DNA from 4 places in the Paenibacillus sp. HGF5 genome. Region 4 is predicted to be linked to each of the others. Evidence: predicted binding sites of a transcription regulator. Region 4 holds the regulator's gene; each other region holds the start of a gene.

Region 1 (5,528 bases), on a different contig from region 4:
ACCTGGCGGAGGCCTATGCAAGGGGGGCGGGCGAATCCGGTGCGGAGGTGAGGAAGCTGGTGCTTGCGGAGATGGAGTTTGACCTGAACCTGTCCGGCGGTTATAAGGGCAAGCAACCGCTCGAACCCGATCTGCAAGAAGCGCAGGAGCTGATTGCCTGGGCGGACCATCTGGTGTTTGTGTATCCGAATTGGTGGGGCGGCATGCCGGCGCTGCTCAAAGGGTTCATCGATAGGGTTTTTCTGCCGGGATTCGCCTTTAAGTACCGCAGGAACTCGCCTTTGCCGGAGCAGCTGCTCAAAGGGAAGACGGCTCGTCTGATCGTCACGATGGATTCGCCGTACGTCTACTACCGGTTCTATCTCGGACAGCCGGGACATCAGATGATGAAGCATTCCATTCTGAAGTTCTGCGGCGTGGGCACCGTCCGTGCCACGAGCATTACCCAGCTTCGCAAAATGCCCGATACCGCAAGAAACCAATGGCTCGAGCGTGTGCAGAGAATGGGACGGAAATTGGCGTGATCGGGTAATAGGGGCGATGTGCAGTTCCTTCCAATGGCTTGACTTCTCGGGCAGGAGGATTATAATTCATACAACAAATGAAACGACCAAAGAAATTGAATGGGTCATGTGTTCAAAATCAAATCTTGATGTATATGCCGGGGAATAGGGCCCAGGCGTTTCTACCAGGTTACCGTAAATGACTTGACTACATGAAGGTTGAGAATCCGCTCCCCAAGCCCGGCTTCGCTTAAACATCGAAACCGGGCTGCAAGATCGCCTGAAATGGGATCTAAGCACGTTTTAACGGATGGGGTGATGTGCAGACTATTAACAATGCATGGCTGCCGCGCGGACTTCTCTTCCTCAATGGATATAGTTGCAGGCAACCCGGGCAGATACGCTGTCCGGGTTGTTTTGCGTGTTACGCAAGATCGATTTTGTGCTTTTACCGATTCATTATAAGAAAAAAAGTCTATCGACGACCGCAGTTAGAAGAAGTTTATATTGCGATATCAGGAAGTCACAAGCTTCAGAGTTTATACTTTTCTGATATCTAAAAAAAGGGGAGCGTGCAATCATCATGAGTTCAATCCAGAGACAGAAACGATACGAGGTCAGCCGGCAGCTGGGGAAGGTTGCCATGGGACAAGAGCCAGCCGATCTGGTCATCAAAAACGGCACGCTGGTGAATGTGTTTACAGGTGAACTTCAGGAGCGGGTAGACGTGGCCATGGCGCATGGGCGCATCGCCTATATCGGCAGCGCCGATCATACGATTGGGGAAGGGACGAAGGTGATCGAAGCGAATGGGCGCTTCATCTCGCCGGGTCTGCTGGACGGCCATATGCATGTGGAAAGCACGATGCTGACCGTAACGGAGTTTGCCAAAGCGGCCATCGTTACGGGAACGACCGGGGTTTATATGGACCCCCATGAGATCGCCAACGTATTCGGCATGGAGGGCGTGCGCTGGATGCACGAGGAAGGGCAGCAGCTGCCGATGAAGGTGTTCACCACCATTCCTTCCTGCGTACCGGCGACGTTCGATCTGGAGGATGCCGGGGCGCAGCTGGGCGTAGCCGATATCGAGGAAGGGCTGACCTGGCCCGGCGTCGCTGGGCTTGGCGAAGTGATGAACTTCCCGGGCGTCGTATACGGCGATCCGACCATGAGCGGAGAGATCGAAGCCACGCTGCGTGCCGGCAAGACGGTGACGGGGCATTTTCCGGCCGAGGACGACCGGATGCTTCAAGCCTATTTGGCAACCGGCGTCAGCTCCGATCATGAGACGGTAACGAGAGAGCAGGCTTTGGAAAAGGTTCGCCTTGGTATGCATCTGATGATCCGCGAAGGTTCGGCTTGGCAGGATGTGAAGGAAGTGATTAAGGTAGTAACGGAGGACAAGGTACGTACCGACAATATCTCCTTGGTCACGGATGATGTGTATCCGCAGACGCTGCTGCGGCTCGGCCATATGAACCATGTGGTCCGCCGCGCCATGGAGGAGGGCGTGGACCCGGTTACGGCGATCCAGATGGGCACGATCAACGTGGCTCGATATTTCGGCATGGACATGGAGCTCGGCAGCATTTCACCGGGCAAAACGGCTGATATTTTGCTCATTGACGATCTGAAGAGCATGGTGCCTTCGGTGGTGATCACGGACGGCGAAGTGGTCGCGGAGAACGGCCGCCTCGTGAAGGCGTTCCCGGCGTATTCGTATCCGGAAAAAGCCTTTCAGTCGGTTCGGCTGCAGCGTTCGCTTACCGCCGACGACTTTCTGCTGCGCAGCAAGTTCGATGCGGCGCGTACGGAAGTGAACGTGGTGCGCGTCATCGAGAACAGTGCCCGTACCGCCAAAATGACCGCGGTGCTCGCCGTGGAGCAGGGCGTCATCCAGCCGGACCTGGGCCAAGACGTGGTTCAGCTGGCATGCATCGAGCGCCACGGCGCAACCGGGCAAATCTCGCTCGGCTTTGCGAGCGGCTTCGGACTTCAATCCGGCGCGGTTGCTTCCACGGTGGCGCACGATAGCCACAACCTGCTCGTGATGGGCACGAACGCCGAGGATATGGCGCTTGCGGCGAACGAGCTGGCAGCATGCGGAGGCGGCATGATCGTGGTACAGAACGGCCAGGTGCTGGCGAAGGTGGCGATGCCGATTGCGGGCTTGCTGGCGGACCGTCCGGTTGAGGTCGTGGCCGAGGAGGTCGCTGCCCTGGAGGAAGCCTGGAAACAGCTCGGCTGCTCCATCCATGCGCCGTTCATGACGTTCTCGCTCATTGCGCTGCCGGTGATTCCGGAGATCCGTATCACCAATCGCGGGATCGCGGACGTGACGGAATTCAAGCTCATCCAGACGGAGATCGGCGCGGTTCAATAAGGTGGCGGCATACGTTAAAGCAGGTTGGCCTACATGGCTAACCTGCTTTTTTAGTGCGTAAATACCGGGCTTGGCCTGTGAGTGGATGCCGCAAGCCACGCTCTCACGGATAATCCTCACATAATCCATTGCCTACTTAGTGATTTCCGTCACAAATTGATAACTTTTTCACCTATTTCGGCCTTTATATTGTGACGTTTATCACAATCCTTAAGGGCGGGGTCTGCGACAATACAAAAAGAATCAAATTTGAAGTGATCACGTGAGCTAAAGGAAGGGGTATCTTTTATGGATCCGGTTATGCTGGCGCGAATTCAATTCGCATCGACAACCATTTTTCACTTTATTTTCGTACCGTTATCCATCGGATTGGCGTTTCTGATCGCCATCATGGAGACGATGTATGTTGTCAAGGGCCAGGAAGTCTACAAGAAAATGGCCAAGTTTTGGGGAAAGCTGTTCCTGATCAACTTTGCGGTCGGGGTTGTGACAGGGATTCTGCAGGAATTTCAGTTCGGGATGAACTGGTCGGATTACTCGCGCTTTGTCGGGGACGTGTTCGGCGCACCGCTTGCGATCGAAGCCCTGCTGGCGTTTTTCCTTGAGTCGACGTTTATCGGGCTGTGGATATTCGGGTGGGACCGGTTATCCAAGAAGGTCCATCTGCTCAGCATCTGGCTGGTGTCCTTCGGCACCCTGATGTCCGCTTTCTGGATCCTGGCAGCGAACTCGTTCATGCAGCGTCCGGTCGGTTTTGAGATCAACAATGGACGGGCGGAGATGAACGATTTCTTCGCGCTGATCACGAACGGTCAGCTGCTGGTGGAATTCCCGCACACGATCTTCGGGGCGCTGGCAACCGGGGCTTTCCTGGTAGCGGGGGTAAGCGCGTATAAGCTGCTGAAGAAGCAGGATTTGGATTTCTTCAAAAAATCATTCCACATCGCCATCGTGGTGGGTCTCATCACCTCCATTCTGGTTGCGGTATTCGGCCACCAGCAAGCGCAGTATCTGGTGGATACGCAGCCGATGAAGATGGCCGCCGCCGAGAGCTTGTGGGAAACGAGCGACGATCCCGCGCCTTGGACGGTCATCGCCGCCATCGATCCGGATAAGCAGGAGAACACGATGGAGTTCAAAATCCCGTATTTGCTCAGCTTTTTGTCCTACAGCAAATTTTCCGGCGAAGTCATCGGAATGAAGGAGCTGCAAGCCCAATATGAGCAGGAATACGGTCCTGGAGACTATATTCCGCCGGTCCGCACCACCTTCTGGAGCTTCCGGATTATGGTGGCTGCCGGCAGCGTCATGATTCTGCTGGGATTGTACGGAGCGTGGCTGATGCTGCGCAAAAAAGTCGAGAAGGCCGGCAAATGGTTCCTCAGACTGATGCTGTTTGGCATTTCCCTGCCGTTCATCGCCAACACGTCGGGATGGATCATGACGGAGATCGGACGCCAGCCTTGGACGGTATTCGGGCTGATCACCACGGAGAACAGCGTTTCGCCGAACGTAAGCGCAGGATCGATCCTGTTCTCGCTCATCATGTTTACCGCCATTTATGCGGTGCTGGCAGCCGTGATGGCCTATCTGTTCATCAAAGTCATTAAGAAAGGACCGTATGCGGCGGAGGAAGACGATCACCACGCAAGCGATCCGTTTAATAAGGAGGACTACAATGCTGTCTCTTAACGAACTGTGGTTTGTGCTCGTCGCCGTATTGTTTATCGGGTTCTTCTTCCTGGAGGGCTTCGATTTCGGAGTCGGGATGTCCACGCAGCTGCTGGCCAAAAACGATACCCAGCGCCGGGTGCTGATCAACTCGATCGGCCCGTTCTGGGACGCCAACGAGGTCTGGCTGCTGACGGCGGGCGGCGCGATGTTCGCGGCCTTCCCGAACTGGTATGCCACGCTGTTCAGCGGGTTCTACATTCCGCTTGTCTTTCTTCTGCTGGCCTTGATCGGGCGCGGCGTGGCATTTGAATTCCGCGGCAAGGTGGGCGATGTCCGCTGGAAAAGGGTGTGGGACGGAGCGATCTTCACCGGAAGCGTGCTTCCGCCATTCCTGCTCGGCGTTGTTTTTGCCTGCCTGATCCAGGGGCTTCCGATTAACGAAGAGATGCAGCTGCATGCCGGATTCTTCGATGTCGTGAATCTTTATACCGTAGTCGGCGGGTTGACGATGGTGATGCTCTGCCTGCTGCATGGCTTGATGTTCACGACGCTGCGCACGCTGGGGGATCTCCAGGAGCGGGCGCGCCGCATGGCCCGGAGACTCCTGATTCCTGTTGCGGCCCTGTTCGTGGCGTTCGGGGTGATGACGTATTTCATGACCGATATCTTCGAGAAGCGCGGGGTGGCGTTAACCGTCCTGCTTGTGCTGGCTCTGCTTGCATTCCTGCTGGGCGGATATTTCATGAACGTCAAGCGGGACGGCTGGGCTTTCGGGATGACCGGCGCGGTCATCGCACTCTTGGTCACGTCCGTGTTCGTGGGCTTGTTCCCGCGCGTGATGGTCAGCTCCATCAACGCTGCATTTGACCTGACCATTTATAATGCGGCCTCCGGACCGTATTCCCTCAAGATTATGACGATTGTGGCCGTATCGCTGCTGCCGTTCGTGTTGGGCTATCAAATTT
Region 2 (5,528 bases), on a different contig from region 4:
GTAAACAAGACTCGAAGATTCCGTTCCAGGATTCATTCGAGTCTTGTTATATTTACGGTGATATCATCTTGTAATTGAAATCGTACGGGAGCTAACTGCGCGCTAACTCGCAGCGTACTCCTCGATCTCGTCGTCTTCGGGGTCGTCCGGGTGCAGCGGCTGGTATCCGTGCTTGCGGAGGTTGTACCACATCCAGCCAAAGCCGATGGCACCCACGATGGCGAGCATCGTACCGGTCCGGTACATGGCCTGCGCCCCGAAGTTCTGGAACATCCAGCCGCCGGCAAGGCCGCCGATGACACCGGATATGCCGCTCCAGCTTAAGGTATAGATCGCTTGGCCGGAGGCGCGGTACGGCGTCGGAACAAACAGCATCGTCAGCTGAACGCCGACATAGAAGTAGCCGCCGAAGGTAACGCAGTGCAGCAGCTGGATGAAGGCGACCTCCAGCGGGCTGTTGGCTTCGGCCATAAGCAGCCAGCGGAGCGCGAAGAGCAGGCTGACAATCGTCAGGCAGCCGACCAGGACGTTGATTTTCCGCTTCAGGAAGCGGTCAAACAGAATGAAGATCAGCACTTCGAATATCGATGAGAAGAAGATGGCGAGGCCGACCGTCTGCTTGGACCCGCCAAGCTCCAGAATGTACAGGGACATAAAAGTATTATTCGCCGTGTTCGGGATGGATACCATGATGCCTAACAGGATGAACCAGACAAAATAGGAGTTCAGGAACAGCCTGCTGAGTCCCCTGAGGCTGACCGATGCCGAGGCCGCCGTTTTCTGAATGGAGGGCAGCGTAAACATGAACACGGCCGCCACCAGCAGCATGATCGAGAACACGATGGCGATGCGTCCCGACCCGAGCCGGTCGATGACAGGCCCGGCAGCGATGGCCGTCAGCGCCCATCCGAGCGAGCCCCACAGCCGGAACGAGCCGAACTTTTGCTGGGTTCCATCAATATAGGTCAGAATCAGCGAATTCGTCTGCGAGAACATCGGCGTCTGGAAAAAATAAAAGAAAATCATCGTCATGTATATCATTGCATAGGTATTCGCCTGAAAAACAAGCTGAACCAGCAGCAGCGTACCGGTCATCATGATCAGCAGCACGCGTTTGATGTTGGCCGCCCGGTCACTCCAGAATCCCCAAAACGGATTGGCGAAGATGGACACAAATGGCGCAATCGCCATCAGGCTGCCGATTTCGATTTTGCTCATGCCGATATCTTGCAAATACAACTGGAAGAAACCGGTGAAGATGACCATGGTTCCGTAAATGAAGAAGTTGAACAGCTTGAGCGATGTCAGCGAAGGTTGAGCATTGTCCATATTCCGCAAGTAGGTCATTCCTTTCAAACCGAATACAATCCATAATCGCGGTATAAGAAAAAAACCGCTTTCCTTTCAATGTATCACGCATTGAAAAGGGATACAAACCATCTTTTAAATGATTTTCCATTATTCTGGATATTAACCTATAAACTGAATCCGATTTTTTATAACTTGAAGAAAGGCTGGTGGAGCATATGAGCATTCAATCCCAAGATGTTCGTCTGCCATCGGGTCAAGTGACGGGCATCGCCCTTGCTGGAGGAGCCTCCCGGAGAATGGGGAGAAACAAGGCGCTGCTGCCCATGGAGGGGATGAGTCTGATTGAACGGACGGTCCACGCGCTGGACAAAGTCAGCGGACGGGTGATCCTGTCTACCAATGACCCGGGACCTTATCAATTCCTCGGCTTGGAATGCGTCCCCGATCTTTATGTCGGACAAGGTCCGATGGCGGGCCTCCACGCCGCCCTGAGGTCTTCCCGGAGCACATGGAATCTGGTCGCAGCTTGCGATATGCCTTACATCCACGAGCGGTTTCTTCAGGGACTGCTGGATCTGGCGAATATGCAGGACACGGCCGATGCTATAATCCCGGTCGTGGAAGGTAGGATGCATCCGCTGCTGGCAGCGTATCGCAGAGAGGTCGCGGAAAGCCTTGAGCGCAGGCTGATCCGGGGGCAGCTCCGCATGGTGGAGTGGGTGCAGGAGCTGAATGCCGTCTTTGCGAATGAGGAGGAATTAGCGGAGGTGACTAGCCTTGATCCGCGCCGAATCTTATTTAACATGAATACGCCCGTGGATTACGAGGCCGCAGGCGGTCTGCTGAATACGGAAGAATGATCGATCCCCTGCACGCATACTATAAAAATAGCCCCGCCATTCGAATACTTGGCGGGGCTTTCTAGTATATAAAAGGCAGTTTGCTTTGGTTATGCTGCTTCTGCTCTCATGCGCGGAGCAGAAGCTCATCCGCCGATCTGCGACATGCGCCGGACTGTAGGAGTATGGCTTTGGGCCTTTTTCTCCAGCGCGAGCGCCATTTCATGATTCAGCGGCTTGGCGCCGAGCGCTTTGCGGAACAGGTTCGCCACCGCCGAAGGGTCATCGATGACGCGGCGCACGTTAAATTCGTCCGACCAATACAGGCAGGCCTTGATATGGCCGTCGGCCGTCAGCCTGAGCCGGTTGCAGGAATCGCAGAAATGATCGCTGACCGGATGGATCAAACCGAACGTTCCCGTTGCTCCAACCACCTTCATATTGCGCGAAGGACCGTTGCCGGAAGGGCCCTGCTCTTCTTGAATGGCCCAGCCGGCCTCTTGGCACACTTCGGATACCCGGGTCAGCGGCAGGTACGAATCCCGCCAGGTATCGGATGCTTGGCCGATCGGCATGTATTCAATAAAGCGGACATGAAGGGGACGATCAAGCGTCAGGGCGATAAAGTCGCGAATCTCGTCCTCATTGAAGCCCTTCATTAACACCATGTTCAGCTTGATCGGATTCAGGCCGGCTTCATAAGCGGCTTCAATGCCTTCCAGCACTTTATGCACCCGGCCGCCGCGCGTGATGCGAGCGTAACGCTCTTCCTGGAGCGAATCCAGGCTGATGTTGATGCGGGTGAGTCCCGCTTCCTTCAGCAGGCGGGCCTTGGATGGGAGCATGATCCCGTTGGTGGTGAGGGATATATCTTGAACTCCTTCAATGGAAGCAATCTTATGGACCAAGGTTTCCAGATCCTTGCGCACAAGCGGCTCGCCGCCGGTAAGGCGTACTTTGGAGACGCCCATGGGGGCCAGAACGCGCATGATCGCGGCGATCTCTTCATAGCTCATTATCTGATCGTGAGGTTGGAATTCCATCCCTTCTTCCGGCATACAATATACACAACGAAGATTGCACCGATCCGTCACCGAGATTCGAATATAATCATGGACACGACCGAAGGAATCTTTAAGCGGTTCGATCATGGAAATCCCCCTTTTACTAGCGTGCATGGTCACATTGTAGCCATTCCCCGAACAGGAGTCAATGCGTTGTAAGGGTCATGTCAGCCGGACAAGCCGCACGGATAAGTTCAAGGATTTGTGAGAAGTATCACAGAAAACGCTTTCTAAATCCTGTATATTGAACCTGTGGACCAAAGCTTTCTCCCCTTGAAAGCGAGTAGTGACATTCTAGATTTCCGAAATTTTCCTGATTTTTCCGAAATTTTCGGAAATCATTTCAAACTGCTTTCATTAGACGTTCATCTAAGATATACTGTCAAGGATATCACATCCAACAAGAAAGGTTACCAATAGGAGGTTCGATATGGCGATATCACCTGTTCAAACTTTGGAGGTGCCTGACGTCTGTCACAGGTGGCTTGAAAACCGGGGGACGGTCTACGAGCTGCTGATTGATTTTTTGGGCAATTGGCCCAGCTTGTCTATGATTGCGGAATGGAGCCGCGGGAGCGGAATTAGCAAGGCTGCGGAGTGTTCGAAGGCCGGTACGGACCTGATGAAATATTTATGCGGACGCTCGCCTGAGGAATTGGTTCGGATTTGCGAATATGAGGGGGCGGAATACCGTCGGCTGCTTCAGCAGTCCAAACCTCGCCAGGCCGCGGAATCCCATTATACGAAGGATGGATGCGCTCAGGATTTGGCCGAGTGTTATGCATCCGCCGGTGTTGCCTTTAATAAACTGCATGGCGAAGCGGACGATCATATAGCCATTGAACTGGAATTTATGACGCTGCTTCATGACCGTATGCTGAACAATACGTATTGTGAAGATAGCATGTTGCAATTAATGGAGGTACAAGAGAAATTTCTGGAGGAGCATCTGTTGTCATGGGTGCCATCCCTCTGCAAGGATCTGAAGGGGTCCACGCAAAGCCCGCTATACCGGTCGTTATTCAGCCTGTTGGAGGAATTCCTCGCGCAGGATCTGAACATGCTGAAGACCTGGAAGCATTCCAAGGAAGCCATGCTGGTGCATTAGCGCCAGAATCATATCATCATCACCAAACACAAACAACGCCCCGGCCTCCTTGTATTAGGAAGGCCGGGGCGTTTGGTGTTCTAATTAATCCTCGATTCTTTTTTTGCTGAACTTCATCAGGAACTCGTATACGATCGGTACAACCACGAGCGTCAGCAGCGTGGAACTGATCAAGCCGCCGATAACCGTGATGCCGAGTCCTTTCGAGATAATGCCTGCGCTGCTCTCCCAGCCGAATACGAGAGGCAGGAGCGCGCCGATGGTTGCCAGTGCCGTCATCAGAATCGGACGAAGTCGGGTAGCGCCGGCTTCGAGCAGTGCTTCGCGAGTGCTCATTCCTTCGCGTTCCATATGGATCACGCGGTCGATCAACACGATCGCGTTCGTCACAACGATACCGATCAGCATGAGCACGCCCATCAGTGCAGACACGTTCAGTGTTTCGCCCGTGACGAGCAGGCCTATGATAGCGCCGATGACAATGAACGGCAGCGAGAACAGGATGGCGAATGGAGCGAGTCCCCCGCCAAACGTAACCACGAGTACAAAGTATACGATAGCGATGGCCGCCAGCATGGCGAGCCCGAGCTGTCCGAAGGTTTCGTTAATTTGCTCGGTAACGCCTCCGAATTGGACGGACACGCCGTCTGGAAGCTCAAGCTTGTTCACTTCGGCCTCCAGGTTGGTCGAAGCCGAGCCTACGTCGCTGGACAGGATGTCGGCTGTGACACTCACAACCATTTTACCGTCGATGCGCGTAATGGAATCCGGAGTGGTTCCTTTTTCCACCTTGGCCACATCCTTGATCGGTACTTCGATGCCAAGCGGAGAGGTCACGGTTTCGTTCTCGATTTCCTTAATGCTCTTATAGGTTTTGCTGTCCGCTTCAATGTAAACATTGTAGGTTTTGTCTTCGATCTTGACTTCGGTCAAGACCGGACGTTCCCGTACCGGGGCCAGCTTCATGGCCAACTGTCCGGCCGTCAGGCCCAGTGAGCTGAGCTTCTCTTGATCGGCTACCAGCGTGTACTGCTCAAACGCTTCGGACAAGCTGGTTTCCGCATTTTCAAACGTCGCGGTATCCTTGTTCGCAAGCTCTGCGATTTGATCGGCCACCGGCTTGATCTGCTCCAGCGAGTCGCCGAAGACGTTCACCGTCAGCTGGCTGCCGCCAAAGCCGCCGGCTGCCATGTCCATATTGGACCA
Region 3 (5,528 bases), on a different contig from region 4:
GAGGAGGCAGCGATGATCGACGGCTGCTCGCGGCTGCGGATTTATTCCACAATCATGTTGCCGTTAGCAAAACCCGCGATCGCCACGCTGATCATTTTCACGTTTTTGACGAGCTGGAACGATTTTTTTGATCCGCTCATCTTTATTAATGACCGTAAGCTGATGACCTTGCCGCTGGGATTATCGCTGTTTACCGATGAGTCGGGAACATCGTGGCATCTGCTGATGAGCGCTTCGGTTATGGCGACATTACCACTGCTCATTGTGTTTTTCTTTGCGCAGAAGCAGTTTGTCGAAGGGGTATCCATGACGGGTCTCAAGGAATAGGGTAAATAACGCTTAAAAGGAGGAGTGAAAAGAGATGGACAGCAGGACACGGATCATGGAGGCGGACGTGGTAGTTATAGGTGCAGGGCCGGCAGGCATTGCCGCCGCCATTGCCGCCGGCAGGCAGGGGGCAAGCGTCATCTTGATTGAGCGGTACGGATTTGTCGGCGGGATGTCTACGGCTGCCGGAGTTTATCCTTGGATGACGTTTCATACTCAGCAAGGGGAACGGGTCATCGGCGGCATTGCACAGGAAATTGTGGAGCGCCTGATGGAGCGCGGGGGCTCGCCCGGCCATCTTCGCGATACCGTCGGTTTCGTGCATACGCTGACGCCGTACCATCCAGAGATATATAAGGTGCTTGCCGTCGATATGCTGCGCGAAGCGGGGGTGAAGCTCGTCTCGCACAGCTTCGTTGACGAAGTCAAACGTGAAGGCGAATACATCCAGTCTGTGACCCTTACTGGTAAATCGGGGCGAATCAAGGTGGACGGGAAGATGTTCGTCGATGCGTCCGGGGATGCGGACGTCGCTTATCTGGCGGGAGCGCCGACACTTCAGGGGCGCGAAAGCGACGGGCTGTCGCAGCCGATGACGATGAAATTCCGGATGCGGGGTGTTGACGTGGACGCGATTCGGAAGGCGATGCTTGCTGATCCCGACAACTTTTATCACAAGACGCCGTTTGCCGAACTAGAGAAGGAGCGTATTCCGCTCACGGGGGTTTCCGGCTTTTATAAGGAGTGGAAGGCTGCCGAGGTCCCGATCAACCGCGATCAGGTTCTGTTGTTTATCGGACCGGAGAAGGATGAGGTACTGATTAACTGTACGCGGGTACAAGGCTTAAGCGCGACCGATGTTGAGGAACTGACTTTGGCGGAGGAGGAAGGGCGCAAGCAGGTGCTGATGATGGCGGAATTTTTGAAATCGCGGGTGCCCGGATTTGCCGAGGCCTCCATTTCCTCGGTTGCCCCCCAGATCGGAATTAGGGAGTCGCGCCGAATCGACGGTCTGTATCGGTTAACGATGGAGGACGTGGTGACGGGACGACATTTTGAGGACGGCATTGCGAGGAGCGGTTATCCGGTTGACTTACATGATCCGTCAGGCAAAGGGATCATGGAGGCTACCATCGAGAATGACGGTTCCTACAGCATTCCTTACCGCTGCCTGGTGGCCCGAGGGCCAGTAAATCTGCTCGCGGCAGGGCGCTGCATTTCCACCACGCATGAAGCACTGGCGACCACGCGCTTGACGCCAAGCTGCATGGCTACGGGAGAAGCGGCGGGCACGGCGGCGGCCCTGGCCTGCAAGGCGGGAATCACCGCGGCGGAAGTCGATGCATCGCAGCTCAGGGAGATGCTGTACGCCCAAGGGGCGATTGTGTGAAAAGACGCGGGCTAGCCGCTCCGGTATTAAACCTGGGGCGGCGCCGTATTTTTGCTGATTCAGAAGTATGAAGTGTCTAGAAAATCTATGTAATCGCCATCACCTGTGTTCCGGATTTTTCAATATAGGGGTTTGATTACCCTCCATACATTCAATTAAAAAGCGACCGTGACCGGTCGCTTTTTTGTGTGCCAGCTCAATACAATTCGGAAACAAGGGTTGCTACATATTTATGGCTGAGCGGGCTTCGCGTCAGTCGTGCGGGCCATATCGTCAAGCGGACAAAAATTTTTCGAAGAAGACGGGTCCTTTCTTTGTTCAATGAATTTTCATTCCCTTTGTGCTTTTAATCACAAGTCATGGAGCATGAGGATGCTAGTTTAGAGATGTAAACAGAATAGAAATTCATCTGTATATATTGAAACAAAACAGAGGTGATGAACATGAGTGAATTCATTAATAACCGTGAGGAAGGACTTTCTGCTCATCGAACGGCCCGTATACATTTGCTCAAGGAAATCATGAAAGAGCTGCACCATGGAAAAAGCGTGGAAGAAGTGAAGTCAAAATTCAATCAAGCTGTGGGCGAAATATCGGTTGATGAAATTTCGGAGCTGGAACAAGTGCTGATGCAGGAGGAAGGAATACCGGTAACCGAAGTACAGCGACTGTGCAGCGTGCATGCTGCCGTATTCAAAGGTTCCATCCAAGACATTCACAGAACTCATAAACCCGAAGAGCAGCCTGGACATCCTGTGTTTACGTTTAAGAGGGAGAACCAAGAAATCGATCGACTGGCAAATTTCAAAATCGCGCTGCATCTGGATCAATTTCTGAAGGATCAAGGGGAGGCAAATCGCCTCAAATTGCTGGAGGATTTCAGTCTCCTCTATGACGTAGACAAACACTACAGCCGCAAAGAAAATTTGCTCTTTCCATTTCTCGAAAAATACGGAATTTATGGACCGACCAAGGTGATGTGGGCGGTAGATGACGGTATCCGAATGGGAATAAAAGAAGTGAAATCCAAACTCGCTCATGATGAGGGCAATACGCAGAGCGTAGTGGACCTTGCCAAACGCGTCTTAAACGAAGTAACAGAAATGATCTATAAAGAGGAACATATTTTACTGCCTATGGCTCTGGAGAAGTTGACGGAAGATGAATGGCTTCAAATTGCTGCCCAAAGCGAAGAAGTCGGTTATTGCTTGGTTGCACCGGATCAACCATGGATTCCTGAAAGAGCAGCTGAACCTGGGGCAGGTCAGGGATTGGGGTCTTCTCCGCTGCAAGAGGGATATATCCGAATGAGTACAGGCATTTTATCGGTCAAACAGATGGAATCCATCTTAAATCATTTACCGGTCGACCTAACCTTTATCGATGAACATGATATCGTTCGATATTTTTCACAGGGCAAAGAACGAATCTTCGTTCGTACCAAAGCGGTGATCGGCCGAAGTGTTCAGAACTGCCATCCTCCGCAAAGCGTTCACGTCGTCAATCAGCTGCTTGCTGATTTCAAAGCAGGTGTCAAAGATACAGAAGATTTCTGGATCCCGGTTAAAGATAAATTTGTCTACATTCGTTATTTTGCCGTAAGGGATGAAGAAGGAAACTATTTAGGCACGCTGGAATTCACTCAAAACATTAAGCCGATTCAGGAGCTTACCGGTCAAAAACGGATACTCTCTCCGTAAGTTTCATATGTTCAATTCAATCAAAATGCGATCCGGCGAACTGTGGTTTCGAGGCCACGCTTCGCCATCATACTTACTAAAAGGGGCTGTCTCAAAAGTCATCGTAAATGACTGAGACAAGGCCTCTTTTTCATCTAGCAAAACAAAAAAACTGCTCTTTGATACAATAGAGATATCACCACGACACAGCTAAAGCAGTCGAAAGTGGAGTTAGCTGGATTAAAGGACTGTTCAAATAATTTTAGAAAGGCGCTAAATCATGAACGCGATATCTTATCGGAAATCTGTGGCATGGGGCAAAGCACTTGGCAGTTTACTGTTTGTGCTGGCTTGCCTGTTTCTGCTGTACGCGGCCTTTTTTATGGATACTTCCTTTATTCGCAAGTTTTTTTGTATCACATCAGCCATAATAGGGATTCCGTTTTTTGGAGGTTATCTGTTTGTCAGCTTGCCAAAGGCGCTGAAATCAGACACGCAGCTCCTAACCTACGATCAAAATTCCATTTCGGATGGAAAGCGGATCGTAGCGTGGGAGGAGATTGCAAGTATCAGTTATAGCGGCCCTTCCATTCGGGAGTGGCTGCTTCCGAAATTTCCTAAGCTGATTTTTCATTTGAAAAACAGAGAAACCTGGATGGTGAATACGTATTATTTGTTGACCGATACCGAAGTTCAGTCTGTCATGAAGCGCCTGCGGGGGTTGATCAGCCGTAACGGAAAGGAAATGAAATAGATCTGATCGACTTTTTCAAACAGACCGTCTTACACCAAGCATCTTCCAAATCAACCCAGCGATGTCTGATTCTGAACTTTGCGCAGTACTAGAATCTCCTCTATAATAATAGGCTAATCTTAAACTGCGTCAGGAGGAAACAATGGACTTTATCAGAAATCAACTAGACGGATATGGCATGAGCGAACAAACCATTGGATATCTCTCGAATATGATCATGGTCGTTTTTATCGCGGTGATCTCCATACTGGCTAATTTTATTACCAAAAAAATCGTGCTGAAGACGATTATTCATATCGTCAACAACAATCGGTACACATGGGATAATATCATCGTGGAGAAAAAAGTGTTCCACAAGCTGTCGCATCTTGTGCCGGCAATCATTATTTATTTTTCGGCGTCCATCTTTCCGGCGTACCAAATTCTGATTGAAAAAGCGGCCATGACGTACATGATTATCGTCACCATCACGGTGTTGAATGCGCTGCTTAATGCTTTTGATGACATTTATCGTTCATTTGAAGTTTCCAAGATTAGGCCGATTAAGGGATACATTCAGGTGGTGAAAATCGTTCTGTTCATCATCGGCGGCATTGTGGTGATCTCGAACCTCATCGGGCAGAATCCTTTGATCATTCTCAGTGGGCTTGGTGCTCTATCGGCCGTTCTGATGCTGGTTTTCAAGGACTCCATATTGGGCTTGGTTGCAGGCGTTCAATTATCATCCAATGATATGGTGCGTGTCGGCGATTGGATTGAAATGCCGAAATACAATGCGGACGGCGACGTCATCGACATTACGTTGAATACGGTAAAAGTGATGAATTTCGATAAAACGATCACGATGATTCCCAGCTATGCCCTCATCTCGGACTCGTTCAAGAACTGGAGAGGCATGCAGGTATCCGGCGGCCGAAGAATTAAGCGAAGCTTCTATGTCGATACGAGCAGCATCTGCTTTTGCACCAAGGAGATGATTGAGGAATTTCAGAAGATTCACTACCTTACCGATTATGTCACGACCCGATTACACGAAATTAACGCATACAACATCGAGCATCAGATCAATACGGAAAGCAACGTGAACGGCAGACAGCTTACGAATGTGGGCGTGTTCAGGGAGTATATCCATCAATACCTGCGGAATCATCCAAAAATCCATAAGGATATGACGCTGATTGTCAGGCAGTTAGCGCCGGGAGATAACGGACTGCCCTTGGAAATCTACGCGTTCAGCAATGATACCAACTGGGGTGTGTATGAATCGATTCAAGCGGATATCTTTGACCATATCTTTGCCGTTGCGCCGACCTTCGGGCTTCGTGCCTTCCAAAATCCAACCGGCCACGATATCGTCCATCTCAAAGAAAGCCCGGAA
Region 4 (5,528 bases):
GAAATCAAGCCACAACAAGAAGCGATGCCAGAGCTCACCTTGAGACTTTGGCATCGCTTTTTGCGTACGGGAGCGGTACAGAAAGCCGGGGGATTTTTTACCCGGAATGTTCAAAACCCGCAACTTCTGGTATGCTGTTAATTAGTCTGGAGGAAAGGGATTTTATCGAAATGAAATTTGCCGTATTGGATTTTGAAACCACGGGCAACCAGTCTGCAGATGAAATCATTCAGGTTGGACTGGCCATCATCGAAGAGGATCGAAGCATATCCCGCGTATACGGCACCTATGTCAATCCCGGGATTCCGATCCCTCCTTTTATTACCGGTTTGACCGGCATTTCCGACAGTGATGTAGCGGATGCTCCGTCATTGGAAGAAATGATGATGGAGCTTGTGCCCATGCTCGACGATGTCGTATTGGTTGGACATAACGTCGCTTTTGATTTTAACTTTTTGCAAAACGCGCTCGATCGCTGCGGCTATTTACCGTTCAGCGGCCGTATTCTAGATACGATGCACTTCTTAAAAATATGCTTTCCCTCGCTCCCGTCCTACCAGCTCGGGATGGTCTCTTCTCATTTCGGCCTGGAGCATGACCGTCCGCACCAGGCGGACAGCGATGCGCTTGCCACAGCCTATGCGCTGCTGAAATGTTTGGAGGAGATCGACGAGCTTCCGCTGCTCACCATTCAGCGTTTAAGCGACCTGTTTGCCGACGAGGACAGCGACTTGGCCTGGTTCTTTGACGGCATTCGTTCCGACAGGGAGCTCCAAGCCGTACAAGCGGGAGACACCCATACGTACTACCGCCAGTTTGCCTTGGCGGTGGATGATTGGAACGATATAGCACCTGTCAGGGATGAGACGGAGCCTAACCCCTTGGCCGATGTAAGCTTCGAGCAATACATGAACGATGTCCGTGAACGCCTGAAGGAAACGCTGCCTCATTATGAGAGCAGGGATGCCCAGGACATGATGTTCCAGGAAGTGATGCAGGCGCTGGATGACAATAAACATCTATTGATCGAAGCAGGCACAGGAACCGGCAAATCCCTTGGATATTTGCTGCCGTCGATCTATCAAAGCGTGAAGCAGGAACAGAAGGTTATGGTGAGCACGCATACGATCAACCTTCAAGAACAGCTGCGTGACCGGGATATTCCCCTGCTCACCCAGGTTGTTCCTTTTCCTTTTAAGGCGGCCATTTTCAAGGGCAGGGGACATTATTTGTGTTTGAGAAAATTTGAACATAAAATAAATAGAAGAGATTTTCATTCCCCGAAGGAAGACGTAATCACTGCGGCCCAGATGCTGGTCTGGCTGACCCAGACCGAGAACGGGGATGATGAAGAGCTAAACCTGGGCGGACGCGGAGGGGATTTTTGGGAGACCATCTCCAGCGATTCGGATTCTTGCCTCGGACGCGCCTGCCCTTGGTTCCGCAAATGCTACTATCACAGGGCCAAGCATGAAGCAGGCATCGCGGATGTCGTCATTACGAACCATTCGAAGCTGTTCACCGACGTGAAGGCGAATCATCAGCTGCTGCCAAGCTATGAGCGCCTCGTCATCGACGAAGCGCATCATCTTGAGGATGTCGCCGGCAAGCACCTTGGCTTGCAAATGAAGTATTTTTCGGTGGTCCATACCTTGACCCGCATGTACAAAGACAGCCGAAGCGGGCAGCTCCCGGCTCTGCGCCAGCTGCTGCAAGCTTCGCCGCACGAGAAGGCTGTCGAATGGTCTTCCGTCATCGACCGTTTGTATCCGGACCTGATTACCGCAAAAGAGAACTGGGATCGGCTCAGCGATCAATTGTTCGGACTGCTTCCGGAACGCGGAGACGCTTCTCCGGGAGATGCCGGCCAATTCTCGCTCCGCCTGTCGCCGCTTAAGAAGCCGAAGGATTGGGATTCGATGGCCGAACTGGAGCATCAAATTCATCTGACGCTGGGCGATGTCGTGCGCAAGGGCGATAAGCTGATCGCCGAAATGAAGGAAGATTTGGATGACTACAGCGCGGACAGCCTGTTAACCGACCTTTCGGGCCTGTTTAAGGACCTTGCCGCGCATCGTGAAGACCTGCGATCCTTCATGGCCCTGAACGATGAGGGCACGGTATACTGGATGGAGGCGAACGGCAATTTCCGCAGCAAATCGCTGCAGCTGTATGCCGTGCCCGTCGACGTGAGCGCTCATTTGAAGGAATTGTTTTTTGACAAGAAACAAAGCGTGATTCTGACATCGGCGACCTTGTCGGTGGACAAATCGTTTCAGTTCATGATCGAGAACCTGGGTCTTCAGGAAGCGGCTGAAGCGGGGAACCTGAACACGGTTCAGCTCCCGTCCCCGTTTAATTATAGGGAACAGGCCCTTCTTGTCGTGCCGCGCGATTTTCCGAGCGTGAAGGGATCGGTCGGGGATGCACTCTTTGTGAATACGCTCGTGAAGTCTTTGGCCGATACGGCCGTCGCTACACATGGCCGCATGCTCGTCCTGTTCACTTCGTACCGGATGCTGCGCCAGGTGCACGAGCCGCTGAAAGAAGCGCTGGCATCAAGCGACATCACGGTATTGGGACAAGGTATGGACGGAACCAGCCGTACCAAGTTAATCCGAAGATTTCAGGACAACAGCGCTTCCGTGCTGCTGGGCACCAGCTCCTTCTGGGAAGGGGTAGACATCCCGGGTGAGGCGCTGACTTGTCTAGCCATCGTCCGGCTGCCGTTCCAGCCGCCGAATCACCCCTTGGTCGAAGCCAAGAGCGAACTGCTGCAGCAGCAGAAGAAGAATCCCTTCATGAAGCTTTCGGTTCCGCAAGCGGTCATTCGTTTCAAACAGGGGTTTGGGCGTCTGGTGAGAACAGCACAAGATAAAGGGATCGTGATCGTGTACGATACCCGGGTCATTGAATCCTATTACGGGAAGTATTTCTTATATTCCTTGCCGGGGCCGAAGATGGAGCACATGCCGACAGAGGGGATCGTTCCCCGAATTTCGGAATGGCTGCAGGAAGAGGCAAGCGCGGGAAACCAAGCTGAATAAAGTGAAACCAAGCACGATCAACAAAAAAAGATGTAGTTATTAGCCTATTATTAGGGGGAGCATGCATGAAATCGGAAAAAATTTCGGAAGCCGTGGTCCGCAGATTACCTGTATACTTGCGCTATTTGAATGAGCTTCAGAAGAGGGAGGTTTCCACGGTTTCCTCCCAGGAGCTGGGACAGAAGCTGGACCTCAATCCTGCTCAAATTCGTAAGGACCTGGCGTATTTCGGTGATTTTGGACGGAAAGGGATCGGATATGATGTTTCTTATCTGATCGAGAAGATTCGCCAGATTCTGAAGCTGGACCAGAAGATCAATGTCGCATTGGTCGGGGCCGGTAATCTTGGACATGCATTATCGAATTACAATGCATTCCTGAAGGATAATATGAAGATTGTGGCGATTTTCGATTCGTATTCTCCCAAAGTTGGCATGAAAATTAACAATTTGGTCGTACAGCCGATGGAAGAGCTGGAGAAGACGGTTCATGAGCACGGCATTCGAATCGGAATTATCACCGTTCCGGATTTCGAAGCGCAGAACGTAGCGAATCAGCTTATCGCCTCAGGGATCGAGGCGATTCTGAACTTTGCGCCAACCATCCTGAAAGCCCCAGCCCATATCCGGATTCATACGGCTGATTTTACAACGGATTTGCAAAGTTTGGCCTATTATTTGGATAACGGCAAGGAGGATGCAGCACATGACAACAACGAAGTGGATGGTTAAGAACGGAACGTTTGCTGTACTGGAGGAAGACCGATCCGTGCTTCGCGGATACATGGTGGTTGAGAACGACAGGATCACGTACCTGGGCGAAGAGGAGCCCGTCGTGGAAGAGGGAACAGAGATTATCGACGGAACCCATCTGTTCTTCCTGCCTGGATTGGTGAACACGCATGGACATGCCGCCATGTCGCTTCTCCGCGGTTATGGCGACGATCTGGCCCTGCAGGTATGGCTTCAGGAAAAAATGTGGCCGATGGAAGCCAAATTCACGTCAGACGACGTATATTGGGGCACATCGCTCTCCGTGCTGGAGATGATCAAGGGCGGAACCACGACGTTTGTCGATATGTATGACCATATGGATCAGGTCGCGAAGGTTGTCCAGGACTCGGGAATGCGCGGTGTCCTGACGCGCGGCGTAATCGGTTTATGCCCGCCCGAGGTACAGCAGCAGAAGCTGGATGAGGCGGTGGCATTCGCGAAGGATTGGCATGGCAAGGCTGACGGCAGAATTACGACGATGATCTCGCCGCACGCGCCTTATACCTGCCCGCCGGATTTCATCGAAAAATTCGTTCAAGCATCCCATGACTTGAACCTGCCTTTGCATACCCATATGTCCGAAACGGAAACCGAAGTGGCTCAGAATGTTAAGGATTACGGACTTCGCCCCGTTGCCCATTTGGAGAAGCTGGGCATGTTCTCCCGTCCTACGCTTCTTGCGCATGCCGTTCATCTGACCGATGAAGAAATCGAAGTCTTGGCCAAGCATCAAGTAGCCGTATCGCATAATCCCGGAAGCAATTTGAAGCTTGCCAGCGGAGTCGCCCGCGTACCTGCGCTGCTGAAAGCCGGCGTAACGGTGTCGCTCGGAACCGACGGACCTGCTAGCAACAATAACCTGGATATGTTCGAAGAGATGCGGCTGGCTGCCCTGATCCATAAAGGAGTAAGCGGGGATCCGACGGCCATTCCGGCCTCCGAAGCGCTTCGAATGGGTACGGAGTACGGAGCCAAGTCCGCTTTCCTTGAGGATATCGGTACGCTCGAGGTAGGGATGAAAGCCGATATGATCGCATTGAATACGGATCAGGCGCATTTCCTTCCGCGGACCGACTATATTTCTCACGCGATCTACTCTGCCAGCGCGAAGGATGTAGAGCATGTATGGGTTGACGGCAAGCAGGTGGTGAAGAATGGCGCGAGCCTTACTCTCGACGAGGAACGCATCCGCCGGGAAGCGCAGCGTGCATTTGAGCGTCTTACAACCCTCTAGGGAATAATCAAGGGGAGCGAGGAAGACGGATTTGAAGAAAAAAACGAAGTGGATACTGCTGAGCGTGTCCGGCGTCCTGCTACTATTGCTTGGCCTACAGCTCTATTATTCCTATGTTATGAAAGATACGTGGAATGAAGAAAGAATGGCGATCCTTGCAGCGAAACAGCATGGCCAATTGGTCTCGTCCGACAAGACCTATAAATCGGTATGGGGCGAGGACAATAACTATTGGGTGGTCAGCGGGAAAGATAAAGACAACCAAGACCGCATGGTCTGGGTGAAGTTTACGGACGATAACGTTCCTGTTGAAGGGGCAGATGCCGTTCAGTCCGTGTTATTGAATACGGGCATGTCAGAGGCTGTGATGCGGGACCAGATCCGTAACGAAATGCCGGGTGCGGTCATCAAGCGATTGCTGCCGGGAATGTATGAAGGCGAGTATGCCTGGCAGCTGCAGTATGAAAACAACGG

Evidence for each region. The regulator Rex, encoded in region 4, represses fermentation and respiration genes when NADH is low (regulators of the CRP and FNR family bind a similar motif). The targets are predictions, from matches to a motif close to TTGTGAAATATTTCACAA.
Region 1: HMPREF9412_RS05540 (cytochrome ubiquinol oxidase subunit I) is a predicted target of Rex. The motif match lies at 3,079-3,096, and genes of this name have one in related genera.
Region 2: HMPREF9412_RS24725 (TorD/DmsD family molecular chaperone) is a predicted target of Rex. The motif match lies at 3,417-3,434, and genes of this name have one in related genera.
Region 3: HMPREF9412_RS19180 (DUF438 domain-containing protein) is a predicted target of Rex. The motif match lies at 2,056-2,073, and genes of this name have one in related genera.

What each region holds. Positions count from the first base shown of each region.
Region 1 is NZ_AEXS01000028.1:68,676-74,203, reverse strand. It holds gene HMPREF9412_RS05550 (NAD(P)H-dependent oxidoreductase) at 1-524, shown strand, start outside; purine riboswitch at 633-734, shown strand; gene ade (adenine deaminase) at 1,087-2,889, shown strand; gene HMPREF9412_RS05540 (cytochrome ubiquinol oxidase subunit I) at 3,178-4,581, shown strand; gene cydB (cytochrome d ubiquinol oxidase subunit II) at 4,568-5,528, shown strand, end outside.
Region 2 is NZ_AEXS01000152.1:57,820-63,347, reverse strand. It holds gene HMPREF9412_RS24740 (MFS transporter) at 103-1,338, opposite strand; gene mobA (molybdenum cofactor guanylyltransferase) at 1,527-2,171, shown strand; gene moaA (GTP 3',8-cyclase MoaA) at 2,297-3,301, opposite strand; gene HMPREF9412_RS24725 (TorD/DmsD family molecular chaperone) at 3,645-4,322, shown strand; gene HMPREF9412_RS24720 (efflux RND transporter permease subunit) at 4,407-5,528, opposite strand, start outside.
Region 3 is NZ_AEXS01000124.1:2,121-7,648, reverse strand. It holds gene HMPREF9412_RS19190 (carbohydrate ABC transporter permease) at 1-327, shown strand, start outside; gene HMPREF9412_RS19185 (FAD-dependent oxidoreductase) at 362-1,717, shown strand; gene HMPREF9412_RS19180 (DUF438 domain-containing protein) at 2,161-3,417, shown strand; gene HMPREF9412_RS19175 (DUF5381 family protein) at 3,677-4,150, shown strand; gene HMPREF9412_RS19170 (mechanosensitive ion channel family protein) at 4,293-5,528, shown strand, end outside.
Region 4 is NZ_AEXS01000167.1:37,504-43,031, reverse strand. It holds gene HMPREF9412_RS27525 (hypothetical protein) at 1-1, shown strand, start outside; gene dinG (ATP-dependent DNA helicase DinG) at 171-3,047, shown strand; gene HMPREF9412_RS27515 (redox-sensing transcriptional repressor Rex) at 3,113-3,778, shown strand; gene HMPREF9412_RS27510 (amidohydrolase) at 3,753-5,054, shown strand; gene HMPREF9412_RS27505 (cell wall elongation regulator TseB-like domain-containing protein) at 5,086-5,528, shown strand, end outside.